Regions from separate parts of the Janthinobacterium sp. BJB446 genome, predicted to be linked through region 1. Evidence: predicted binding sites of a transcription regulator. Region 1 holds the regulator's gene; the other holds the start of a gene.
What was found. Region 1 encodes LexA, which represses DNA repair genes until DNA is damaged. Its sites were predicted from a motif close to ACTGTATNNNNATACAGT; they were not measured.
Positions count from the first base shown of each region.

Region 2: a site for LexA is predicted at 3,560-3,577, ahead of CSQ92_RS23705 (putative DNA modification/repair radical SAM protein). Genes of this name have one in related genera too.

Region 1 is NZ_PDZK01000001.1:3,113,858-3,119,285, reverse strand. It holds gene purF (amidophosphoribosyltransferase) at 1-509, shown strand, start outside; gene CSQ92_RS13785 (cystathionine gamma-synthase family protein) at 553-1,794, shown strand; gene lexA (transcriptional repressor LexA) at 1,861-2,496, opposite strand; gene rpsF (30S ribosomal protein S6) at 2,772-3,161, shown strand; gene priB (primosomal replication protein N) at 3,182-3,481, shown strand; gene rpsR (30S ribosomal protein S18) at 3,507-3,797, shown strand; gene rplI (50S ribosomal protein L9) at 3,825-4,280, shown strand; gene CSQ92_RS13755 (replicative DNA helicase) at 4,416-5,428, shown strand, end outside.
Region 2 is NZ_PDZK01000004.1:364,053-369,480, reverse strand. It holds gene CSQ92_RS23735 (TOBE domain-containing protein) at 1-4, opposite strand, end outside; gene CSQ92_RS23730 (sulfate/molybdate ABC transporter ATP-binding protein) at 45-746, opposite strand; gene modB (molybdate ABC transporter permease subunit) at 764-1,435, opposite strand; gene modA (molybdate ABC transporter substrate-binding protein) at 1,453-2,211, opposite strand; gene CSQ92_RS23715 (hypothetical protein) at 2,415-2,786, opposite strand; gene CSQ92_RS23710 (hypothetical protein) at 2,856-3,380, opposite strand; gene CSQ92_RS23705 (putative DNA modification/repair radical SAM protein) at 3,593-4,825, shown strand; gene CSQ92_RS23700 (UdgX family uracil-DNA binding protein) at 4,822-5,428, shown strand, end outside.

The sequences.
Region 1 (5,428 bases):
AGGCGGCGCGCAAGAAATCCGTGCGCCAGAAGCTCAACGCGATCCCGTCCGAATTCAAGGACAAGGTCGTGCTGCTGGTCGACGATTCCATCGTGCGCGGCACCACCAGCCGTGAAATCGTGCAGATGGCGCGCGAAGCGGGCGCGACGAAAGTCATCTTCGCCTCGGCTGCGCCGCCGGTGATCTACCCGAACGTGTACGGCATCGACATGCCGACGCGCGACGAACTGATCGCCTATGGCCGCACGACGGAAGAAGTGTGCCGCGAAATCACGGCCGACTACCTAGTGTACCAGGACATCGGCGCGCTCAAGCAGGCCATCGCCGACGTCAACCCGGCCCTGACCAACTTCGAAGCGTCGTGCTTCGATGGCGTGTACGTGACGGGCGACGTGTCGCAGGAATACCTGGACCGCCTGGAATATGCGCGCCATCATCCGAAGGCGGCAGCGCCCGAAGATACGCCGCGTTCCCAGCTGAACCTGAACCTGGCGACAACAGAAGCGTAATTATCTTGCCCGGCTAGCGCCGGGCTTTTTTTGCTCCGCGATCATGAACGATAAAAAAAACTACGGCTTTACCACCACCATCCTGCATAACGACCGCCGCAAGGGCATCGAGCACGGTTCCCTGCACAAGCCCGTGCATACTTCCGTTGCCTTCGGCTACGGCGATGCGCGCCAGCTCGCTTCCGTATTCCAGGGCAAGGAGCCCGGCTTCCGCTACGGCCGCCAGGGCAATCCGACCGTTTCCGCGCTGGAAGACAAGGTCAACAAGATGGAAGACGGCGTCGCCACGCTGTGCTTCGCCACCGGCATGGGCGCCATCGGCGCCGTGGTGCAGGCGCTCTTGCGCGCGGGCGATCATGTCGTGTCGTCGGCCTTTTTGTTTGGCAACACCAACAGCCTGTGGCAAACGGTGACGGGGCAGGGCATCGGCGTGTCGTTCGTCGACGCCACGGACGTGGCCAACGTGGCCGCCGCCATCACGCCGCAAACGCGCATCGTGTTTGTGGAAACCATCGCCAATCCGCGCACGCAGATCGCCGATCTGGCGAAGATCGGCGCGTTGTGCAAGGAACGCGGCATTTTGTACATCGTCGACAATACGATGACGACGCCCTACCTGTTCCGCCCGAAAGCCGTGGGCGCGGGCCTGGTGGTCAATGCGCTGACAAAATCCATCGGCGGCCACGGCAATGCCCTGGGCGGCAGCTTGACGGACACGGGCGTGTTCGACTGGACGCAGTATCCGAACATTTTCGACAATTACAAGAAGGCGGCGCCGGCGCAGTGGGGCATCGCGCAAATCCGCGCCAAGGCCTTGCGCGATTTCGGCGCATCCCTGGGGCCGGAAGCGGCGCACCATATCGCCGTCGGCGCGGAAACCATGGCCTTGCGCATGGACCGCACCTGCTCGAACGCCCTGGCGCTGGCCACCATGCTGGCTGCCGACCCGCGGGTAGCGGCCGTGCATTACCCGGGCCTGGCCGCGCATCCGCAGCACGCGCTGGCGACGGATTTGTTCCGCAGCTATGGCTCGCTGTTCAGCTTTGAGCTGAAGGATGGCATCGATTGCTTCGATTTCCTCAATCGTCTCAATCTTGCCATTCCAGCGAGCAATCTCGGCGACACGCGCACCCTGGTCATTCCCGTCGCCCACACGATCTTTTACGAGATGGGCGCCGAGCGCCGCGCCAGCATGGGCATCGCCGAATCCCTGATCCGCGTGTCCGTCGGTATCGAGGATGAGGCGGACTTGCTCGAGGATTTCCGTAGCGCCCTGGACGCATAAAACGCCTGGGCAATAAAAAAGGGCCGCAACAGTCATGCTGTTGCGGCCCTTTTTACATGCGGAGGTTCAATGCCAGCTGCGCATCAAGCCTACCGCCAAACCTTCCAGGGCGAATTCATCTTCCGGCGATACGGTAATGACCTTGAAGTCGGGGTTTTCCGGCAGCAATTCGATGACGGAACCCGTTTTCTTGTAGCGCTTGACGGTGACTTCGTCGCCGATGCGGGCGACGACGATCTGGCCATTCTTGGCGCTATCGACCTTCTTGACGGCCAGTAAATCGCCATCCATGATGCCGGCGTCGCGCATGGACCAGCCGCGCACCTTCAGCAGGAAGTCGGGCTTGGCAGAAAACAGGGCGGGGTCCACGTTGTAGCTCGCTTCCAGGTTTTCCTGTGCCAGAATGGGCGAGCCTGCCGCCACCCGGCCGATCAGGGGCAGCGACATCAGCAGCGCTGCCGGCACTTTCGATGGCAGGGCTTCAGCGGCCGCGCCGATCAGGCGGATGCCGCGCGAGGTGCCGGGAGAAATCTCGATCGCGCCCTTGCGGGCCAGGGCCTGCAAATGCTCTTCGGCCGCATTGGCCGATTTGAAACCCAGTTCATTGGCGATTTCGGCACGGGTGGGAGGAAAGCCCGTGTTTTCAATCGCGTCCTTGATCAGGTTCAGGATTTGTTCTTGTCGTGCTGTCAGCTTGATCATGAGCGGTGGGTGCATACTAAAATGCTGTCTATATGAACAGTCTGTATTTTTGTACAGTATCGCCCACTATGCAAGGGGATTTCCGTGTTTTAGGCGAATTTCGCAAGAAATACTTGTCCAGGGGCGGAAAGCACGGTGGCGCGCGGGCTTTTCGGGCGCTGGTGGAAGGAATGATTGAAACGTTTGCAAAAGGCGGTTATAATCTTCGGCTGACCTTCCCACACCCGTCTTGACGCCGGGGTGGGCGATTATCAATCCGACCTGAAGGAGTTTGCATGCGTCATTATGAAATAGTCTTTATCGTCCATCCGGACCAAAGCGAGCAAGTGCCCGCGATGATCGAACGCTACAAAGCCAGCGTAACCACCCGCGGCGGTTCGGTTCACCGCGTGGAAGATTGGGGCCGCCGTCAAATGGCTTACTCGATCCAAAAGCTGCCTAAAGCACACTACATCTGCCTGAACATCGAATGCGACAACGAGACCCTGGTCGAGTTGGAAACAGCATTCAAATTCAATGATGCCGTGTTGCGTCACCTGACCGTTAAAATGAAGAAAGCTGAAACAGCTCCTTCGCCGATGATGAAATCGGTACAACGCGAAGACGCGGCCAAAAGCCACCGCACCGAAGCACCAGCAGCCGCTCCAGCCGCAGCAGCAGCTTAATTCTTGACCAGGATCGTGCGCTGAACCAGCTACAAGTAACCGCCATCATTGCCGAGCGCGAAATATTGCGCTATACCCCGGCAGGGCTGCCGATTGTGAATGCAGTATTGCAACACAGTTCGCAGCAGATGGAAGCAGGGATTGCCCGTTTGACCGAGTTTGATGTTGCCGCGCTAGCCGCTGGCGAAATTTCAGGCAGGTTCAGTCAGGCAAGCTTGGGCGGGGTATATCAGTTCACGGGTTTCCTGGCCAGGAAGAGCCGCAACAGCAAGAGTTTGGTGTTTCACATCATTGATTTTAGTGCAGTCAATTCTGACTAGCGCATTTTAGATACAGGAGCCTGACATGGCATTCGGTAAAAAGTTCGACAAAAATAAGCTCAAGCTTAAAGAAAAACGCAAACAGCAAAACCCGTTGTTCAAACGCAAGAAGTTCTGCCGCTTCACCGCAGCTCACGTTGAGCAAGTCGACTACAAAGACGTCGACACGCTGAAAGACTTCGTCCAAGAAAACGGCAAGATCATGCCAGCACGCCTGACCGGTACCAAAGCGCACTACCAGCGCCAAGTTGACACCGCAATCAAGCGCGCTCGCTTCCTCGCGCTGCTGCCATACACCGATCTGCACCACGCTTAATCGGTCAGATATTCCTGGAGAAGAACTATGCAAATCATTCTGTTAGAAAAAGTTGTTAACGTCGGTAACCTCGGCGAAGTCGTCAAAGTCAAAGACGGTTACGCACGTAACTTCCTGATCCCGCAACGCCTGGCACGTCGTGCTACGGCAACCGCTGTGGCTGAATTCGAAGTCAAGCGCGCCGAACTGGAAAAAGCTGCTGCCGCCAAACTGGCCGCATCGCAAGCCCAGGGCGAAAAACTGAGCGGCCTGACCGTTCAAGTTGCTCAAAAAGCTGGTGTTGATGGCCGTCTGTTCGGTTCCGTCACCAACTTCGACATCGCTGAAGCGCTGACCAAGCAAGGTTTTGCTGTTGAAAAAGCACAAATCCGCATGCCTACCGGCCCGCTGAAGATCGTTGGCGAGCACAACGTTTCGGTTGCTCTGCACACCGACGTGGTCGTGGAAGTTGTTATCGCTGTCGTACCAGACGCGAACGCGTAATCGTCTGCGGGCCTGGCCCGCAAGCGTTGCCGCACTATGAAAAGCCGGGTTCGCCCGGCTTTTTTGTGGCCTTTTTTTCGCTCAATTTCAGCCCTTTATTTTTGCCAGCACGCCGAAGCGGGTATAATTCGCGCCATGAACGCCCCCTCTGATCCGCAACTGGATTCCCTCCGTATTCCGCCGCATTCGATCGAAGCAGAACAATCCGTCATTGGTGGTCTGCTGCGCGACAATGCCGCGTATGACCGCATCGCCGACTTCATGCATGCGGAGGATTTCTATCGCTATGACCATCGCATCATCTTCGAGCAAATCGTCAAGATGGTTAACGCTTCCAAGCCAGCCGATGTCATTACTGTTTTTGAAACCCTGACCCAGCTCGGCAAGGCCGATGATGTGGGCGGACTCGCTTACCTGAACGCCATGGCGCAAAACACGCCATCGGCCGCGAACATCCGGCGCTACGCCGAGATCGTGCGCGACCGCGGCGTGCTGCGCAAGCTCATCACCGTCGCCGACGATATCTCCGGCACGGCCTTCAGCCCGCAAGGCAAGGAAGTCAAGCAGATGCTTGACGAGGCCGAATCGAAGATTTTCGCCATCGCCGAAGAAGGCGCGCGCGGCGCCCAGGGCTGGACCGCCATCCAGCCCCTGCTGACGCAAGTGGTCGAGCGCATCGACGAACTGTACAGCCGCGACAACCAGAGTGAAATCACGGGCGTGCCCACCGGTTTCATCGACCTCGACCGCATGACCTCCGGTCTGCAGCCGGGCGACCTGGTGATCGTGGCGGGCCGTCCGTCGATGGGCAAGACGGCGTTTTCCGTCAACATCGGCGAAAACGTGGCCATCGACAGCGGCTTGCCCGTGGCCGTGTTCTCGATGGAGATGGGCGGCGCCCAACTGGCCATGCGTATGCTCGGCTCCGTCGGACAGCTGGACCAGCACCGCCTGCGCACGGGCCGCCTGAACGACGAGGACTGGCCGCGCCTGACGAATGCGATCCAGAAGATGAACGACGCGCAGTTGTACATCGATGAAACGCCGGCGCTCAACTCGATCGAATTGCGCGCCCGCTCGCGCCGCCTGTCGCGTCAATGCGGCAAGCTGGGCCTGATCATCGTCGATTACTTGCAGCTGATGTCGGC
Region 2 (5,428 bases), on a different contig from region 1:
TCATCCATACCGAGCCTTGCAAGCCGATTTCCGCTGCCGCTGATTTATCCAATGCGTTCACCCAATGCCATGTGTTCTTCCCTGTTATCGATCTGTCCGTCGCGCAAGTACAGCACATGCTCGCCCAGGATGCGCGCATCTTCCGGATCGTGTGTGATCAGGATCATGGGCACGTCCAGGCGCTGCTGCCATTGGCTCAGTTCCAAACGCATTTTGACACGCAGGGCCGGATCGAGGGCGGCAAACGGCTCGTCGAGCAGCAGCGCGGCCGGCTCTGCCACAAGCGCCCTCGCCAGCGCCACCCGTTGGCGCTGGCCTCCGGACAACTCGTCGGGAAACTGGTGCGCCAGTTCCTGCAAGTGGAAGGCGTCAAGCCAATGCTCGACCTTCTGCAATTTTTCGCGCGCGCGCGGATTGAACCAGCCCCGCGCCAGGCCAAATCCCACGTTCTGGCGCACCGTCAGGTGCGGGAACAGCGCGTAATCCTGGAACAGGTAGGCGACATTGCGCTGCTGCGGCGGCAGGTTGATGCCGGCGGCGGCATCGAACAGGGTGCGCCCGTTCAGGCGGATATGGCCCGCGTCAGGCGTGAAGAGTCCGGCAATGGCTTTCAGGGTCATGCTCTTGCCGGCGCCGGACGGGCCATACATGGCGATGCGCTGGCTATCGGACGTGCATTGCACTTGCATGTCGAAGCGGCGTTTGCCGGAGCGCAAGGTGGCGCGAATGTCGAGGTCGAGTTGCATAGGCGTCATCATAGCCGTCATTTGTGCGCGATGCGCCCGGGCGCCAGGCGGCCAGCCGACAACAGCACCACGATGCAGACAAAGGAGATAATCAGGACCAGCGTATTGGCCACGTCATCCTGGCCCGCCTGCACGGCTTCATACACGGCCACCGACAGGGTTTGCGTCTTGCCGGGGATGCTGCCGGCCACCATCAGGGTGGCGCCGAATTCGCCCAGCGCGCGCACGAAGCCCAGCAGCACGCCGGCCAGGATGCCGCGCCAGGCCAGCGGCAAGGTCACGCGGAAAAAGATCGCCAGTTCCGAAATGCCCAGCACGCGGGCCGCCTGCTCCAGTTGGCCATCGACGGCTTCGAAGGCGGCGCGCGCCGGCTTGAAGACGAGGGGAAAGGCGACCACGGTGGAAGCGATCACGGCGCCCTGCCAGGTAAAAATCAGGTTGATGCCGAAGCTGTCCTGCAGCCAGACGCCCAGGGTGCCGCGCCGGCCCAGCAGCACCAGCAGGTAATAGCCGAGTACGGTGGGCGGCATCACCATCGGCAGGGTCAACAGGGCGTCGAGCAGCTCGCGCCCGGGAAAACGCGTGCGCGCCAGCAGATAGCCCGTGCCGATGCCGAGCAACAAATTGAGCGCCGTGGCCCACGCCGCCACCTTGAGCGACAGGGCCAGCGCGGTCCAGGCGATATCCATGCAGGCGCCTACCTGTATTATGGTTTCTTGAAACCGTACTTGGCCAGGATGGCTTGCGCCGGCGCCGTCTGCAGGTAGCTGACGAAGCGCTTCGCTTCGGCCGCATTGCTGCTGCCCTTGATGGTGGCGATCGGATACAGCACGGGCGCGTCCAATGGCACGTCCAGCACCACGTTGACCTTGTCTTTCATGATGGCCGCGTCGGTGGCGTAGACAAAGCCCGCATCGACTTCGCCGCGCGCCACATAGTCGAGCGACTGGCGCACGTTCTGCGTGCCAATGGCCTTGGTCTGCACGGCATCCCACAAATTCGCCTTTTTCAGCGCGCCTTCGGAATAGCGGCCGACGGGCACGCTGGCCGGATTGGCGATGGCCACGCGGGTCACGCCCTTGTGCGTGAGGTCGCTCAAGCTCTTGATGCCCAGCTTGCTGTCGTGCGGCACGATCAGCACCAGGCTGTTGCCGACGAAGTCCATGCGGTCGGCCGGCAAGACGAGGCCCTGCTTTTGCGCCGCATCCATGGTTTCCTGGTCGGCCGAGGCAAACACGTCGACGGGCGCGCCCTTGACGATCTGTTGCAGCAGCACGCCCGAGGCGGCAAAGTTCAAGGACACCTTGCTGCCCGGATACTGCGCCTCATAGCTTTGCGCCGCATCCTTGAACGCATTCGTCAGGCTGGCCGCGGCCGACACGACCACTTCGCCGGCAAAGGCGGAGCTGGCGGCAGTAGCGAGAAGAGCGGTGCCAAGCAGGCGGGCGAGGGAGGTCAGGCGCATGGTCGTATCCTTGTAAAGTGAACGGTGAACAAGGACCGTAATATACACTTATATATAGCGTTCTGCCATCGCGTGGGTCAAGCAATGGCAAATCGGCAAAAGAGGAAAATGCAGCCGGCGCCGGGAGAGGACAGGCCGGCTGCGGTACGCCGATGAAGCGTGACGACACCCAGCCGATCAATTTCACCGCTCAGATGAAGCGATCAATTCCTGCCCAGCCTCTCAAGCAAGACCTGTTTTTGCGCGGGCGATGCGGAACTGGTCTTGATGCCTTGTATTTGCGCCGCCTGCCTGTCTTCCGGCATCGCCGCAAACCGTTGCGCATATTCCTCCACCAATGCGGCATTCCCGCGCAGGGCTCCCGCATACAGCCAGTAATTCGCTGTGGATACTTCGCCTTTTTTCAAATATCCCTGGCGCAGTTCGGCAATGGCCTTGCCATCCCCATCGATCGCCCGCTGCTCCAGCGGCGTCACGGCAGGTTCCTCACCGCTCGTACGCCGCTCCTGCATGACCCAATACGCAAAAAGAACCAGCAAAACGGCTCCTATGCCCAGTTTTATTTCCAGCTTCATGGCCTCAGCCTCCTGCATTGCAAGTACCTAAACATCACGCCATGCCTGTCTGCGAACCCGTGCATGCCGCTAGCGGATGCGCAAGCTGACGACTTCCGAGACGACGCGGCCAAAGGGACAGCGTCCCTCTGGCGATATGCCATAAATGGCCCGTATGCGATACGTGCCGGCCTTGGATACAGCGTAGCGCCGCTCGAAATCGTGGAACTTTCTTCCCCACTGGTAGCCTTTTTCCAAAGAGACCTTGTCATCTGTCTCAATTATTTTCATTTCCGGCCCCAACCAGTGTACCCGCTGGTTTTTTTCATTGAGCACCTCGAAACGCAGCCAATAGGATTCCAGTTCCATGAAGGACGGCAAGTGCAAGGTATCTCTGCCGGTATTCGCCACCATGATGGTCACGCCAACAGGTTCGTGTGCGGCGGCGATGGTCTTATCCAGCACGACGCTCATCTGCAATGCGCCATTTTTTTTATCGCAGGCGTTTGTGGAGACGGCAGAGAGCTTGGGCAGGATGTCGCTTTGCGCGAACGGGCTCTGGAAGCAAAGGACGAGAAATAATAAAACGAATTTTTTCTGGGATAGGCTGAACATGGGAGTGGATCGGAGGTATTTTTGGCTAAGAGCCTCACAGAGTGAAACGCCAGCCAACATTGATATCTTAGCACCATATTTCATTACTTATATGCAATGTCCTTACCGTTTGCAGGCCATTCCTGACTGGCCAAAAAACGCAGCCTCTTGCGCACTATGTCGCACCGCATTCCTGATATACTGTATATAAACACAGTATATCGAGGTGCACCATGGAATTGACGGACAAGCTGGAAATCCTGGCCGATGCGGCCAAGTACGACGCGTCCTGCGCCAGCAGCGGCGCGCCCAAGCGCGATTCCATCGGCAAGGAGGGCTTTGGCGCCACCTCGGGCATGGGCATTTGCCACAGCTATACCCCGGACGGGCGCTGCGTCTCGCTGCTGAAAGTACTGCTGACGAATTACTGCCTGTACGACTGCCAGTACTGCGTCAACCGCCGCAGCTCGAACGTGCCGCGCGCGCGGTTTACGGTGGCCGAGGTGGTCAAGCTGACGAGCGACTTTTACCTGCGCAACTACATCGACGGCCTGTTCCTCAGTTCCGGCATCATCCAGTCGGCCGACTATACGATGGAGCAGCTGGTGCAGGTGGCACGCGAGTTGCGCGAGGTGCACCAGTTCCGCGGCTATATCCATCTGAAAACCATCCCCGACGCCGATCCCGCCCTGATCGCGCAGGCGGGCCGCTATGCCGACCGGCTCAGCGTCAATATCGAATTGCCGACGCAGGACAGCGTGCAAAAGCTGGCGCCGGAAAAAAGCGTGCATACGATCAAGCTGGCCATGGGCGCCATCCGCCGCAAGCTCGATGAGAAAGCGGAAGAACCGAAGTCGCCGCGCTTCGCGCCGGCCGGGCAAAGCACGCAGATGATCGTCGGCGCCGACGCCAGCGACGACCAGCAAATCCTCTCCACGGCTGAGACTCTGTATGGCAGCTACAAACTCAAGCGCGTGTATTACTCGGCCTTCAGCCCCATCCCCGACAGCCCGAAAAGCGTGCCGCTGGCACCGCCGCCCATGCTGCGCGAACACCGGCTGTACCAGGCCGACTTTTTACTGCGCAGCTATGGTTTCCAGGCCAGCGAACTGCTGCCCGCCACGGGCGGCAACCTGGCGCTCGATATCGATCCGAAACTGGCGTGGGCGCTGGCGCACCGCGAACATTTTCCGCTGGACTTGAACCGCGCGGCGCAGCACATGATCGCCCGCGTGCCCGGCATCGGCCTGCGCAACGCGCAGCGCATCGTCGACCTGCGCCAGTTGCGGCAAGTGCGCTACGCCGACCTGTCGCGTCTGCGCTGCAGCATGAAGAAAATCGCCCCCTTCATCATCACGGTCGACTACTTTCCCGCGCGCGACACCACTGCCTCCGAACACCTGCGCCGCGCCATGGCGGAAGCGCCGCAGCAGATGAATTTGTGGCCGGAGCTGCAAGCCGCATGAGTACGGTGGTGCGGCTGGCGCAATCGTTCGACGAGTGGCGCGCGGCCGCGCGCGAACTGATCGCGCGCGGCGTGCCGCCTGCCGACGTTGCCTGGCAGTCACAGCCCGGTGATGGCGACCTGTTTTCCTCGACGCCAGATGCGACGGATACCAGCGCGCCGTTGCTGCGCCTGCCCCGTTCCCTGGTGGAATTGCTGGAAAGCGCCGCCTGTTTCAACGTGCATGACCGCTGGGCATTCCTGTACCAGGTGCTCTGGCGCTGGCAACTGGGCCAGCACGATGTACTTTCTCCCGCTGACGCGGACGGCGCGCGCCTGCACGCCATGGCCAAGGCCGTGCGCCGCGAAGAGCACGACATGCATGCGTATGTGCGCTTCCGCGAGCGGGCGGAAAGTGAGGGCGCACCCCGCTTCGTCGCCTGGTTCGAGCCCACGCACGACGTGCTGCCGCAGGTGGCGCGCCACTTCGCCCGCCGCATGGGATCTGCCAGCTGGATGATCGCCACGCCGACCGCCAGCATGCTGTGGGATGGCACGACCTTGCATGCGGGACCGGCCCTGCTGAGCGGCGCGGCCGATATCGACGATGCGGGCGAAGCCCTGT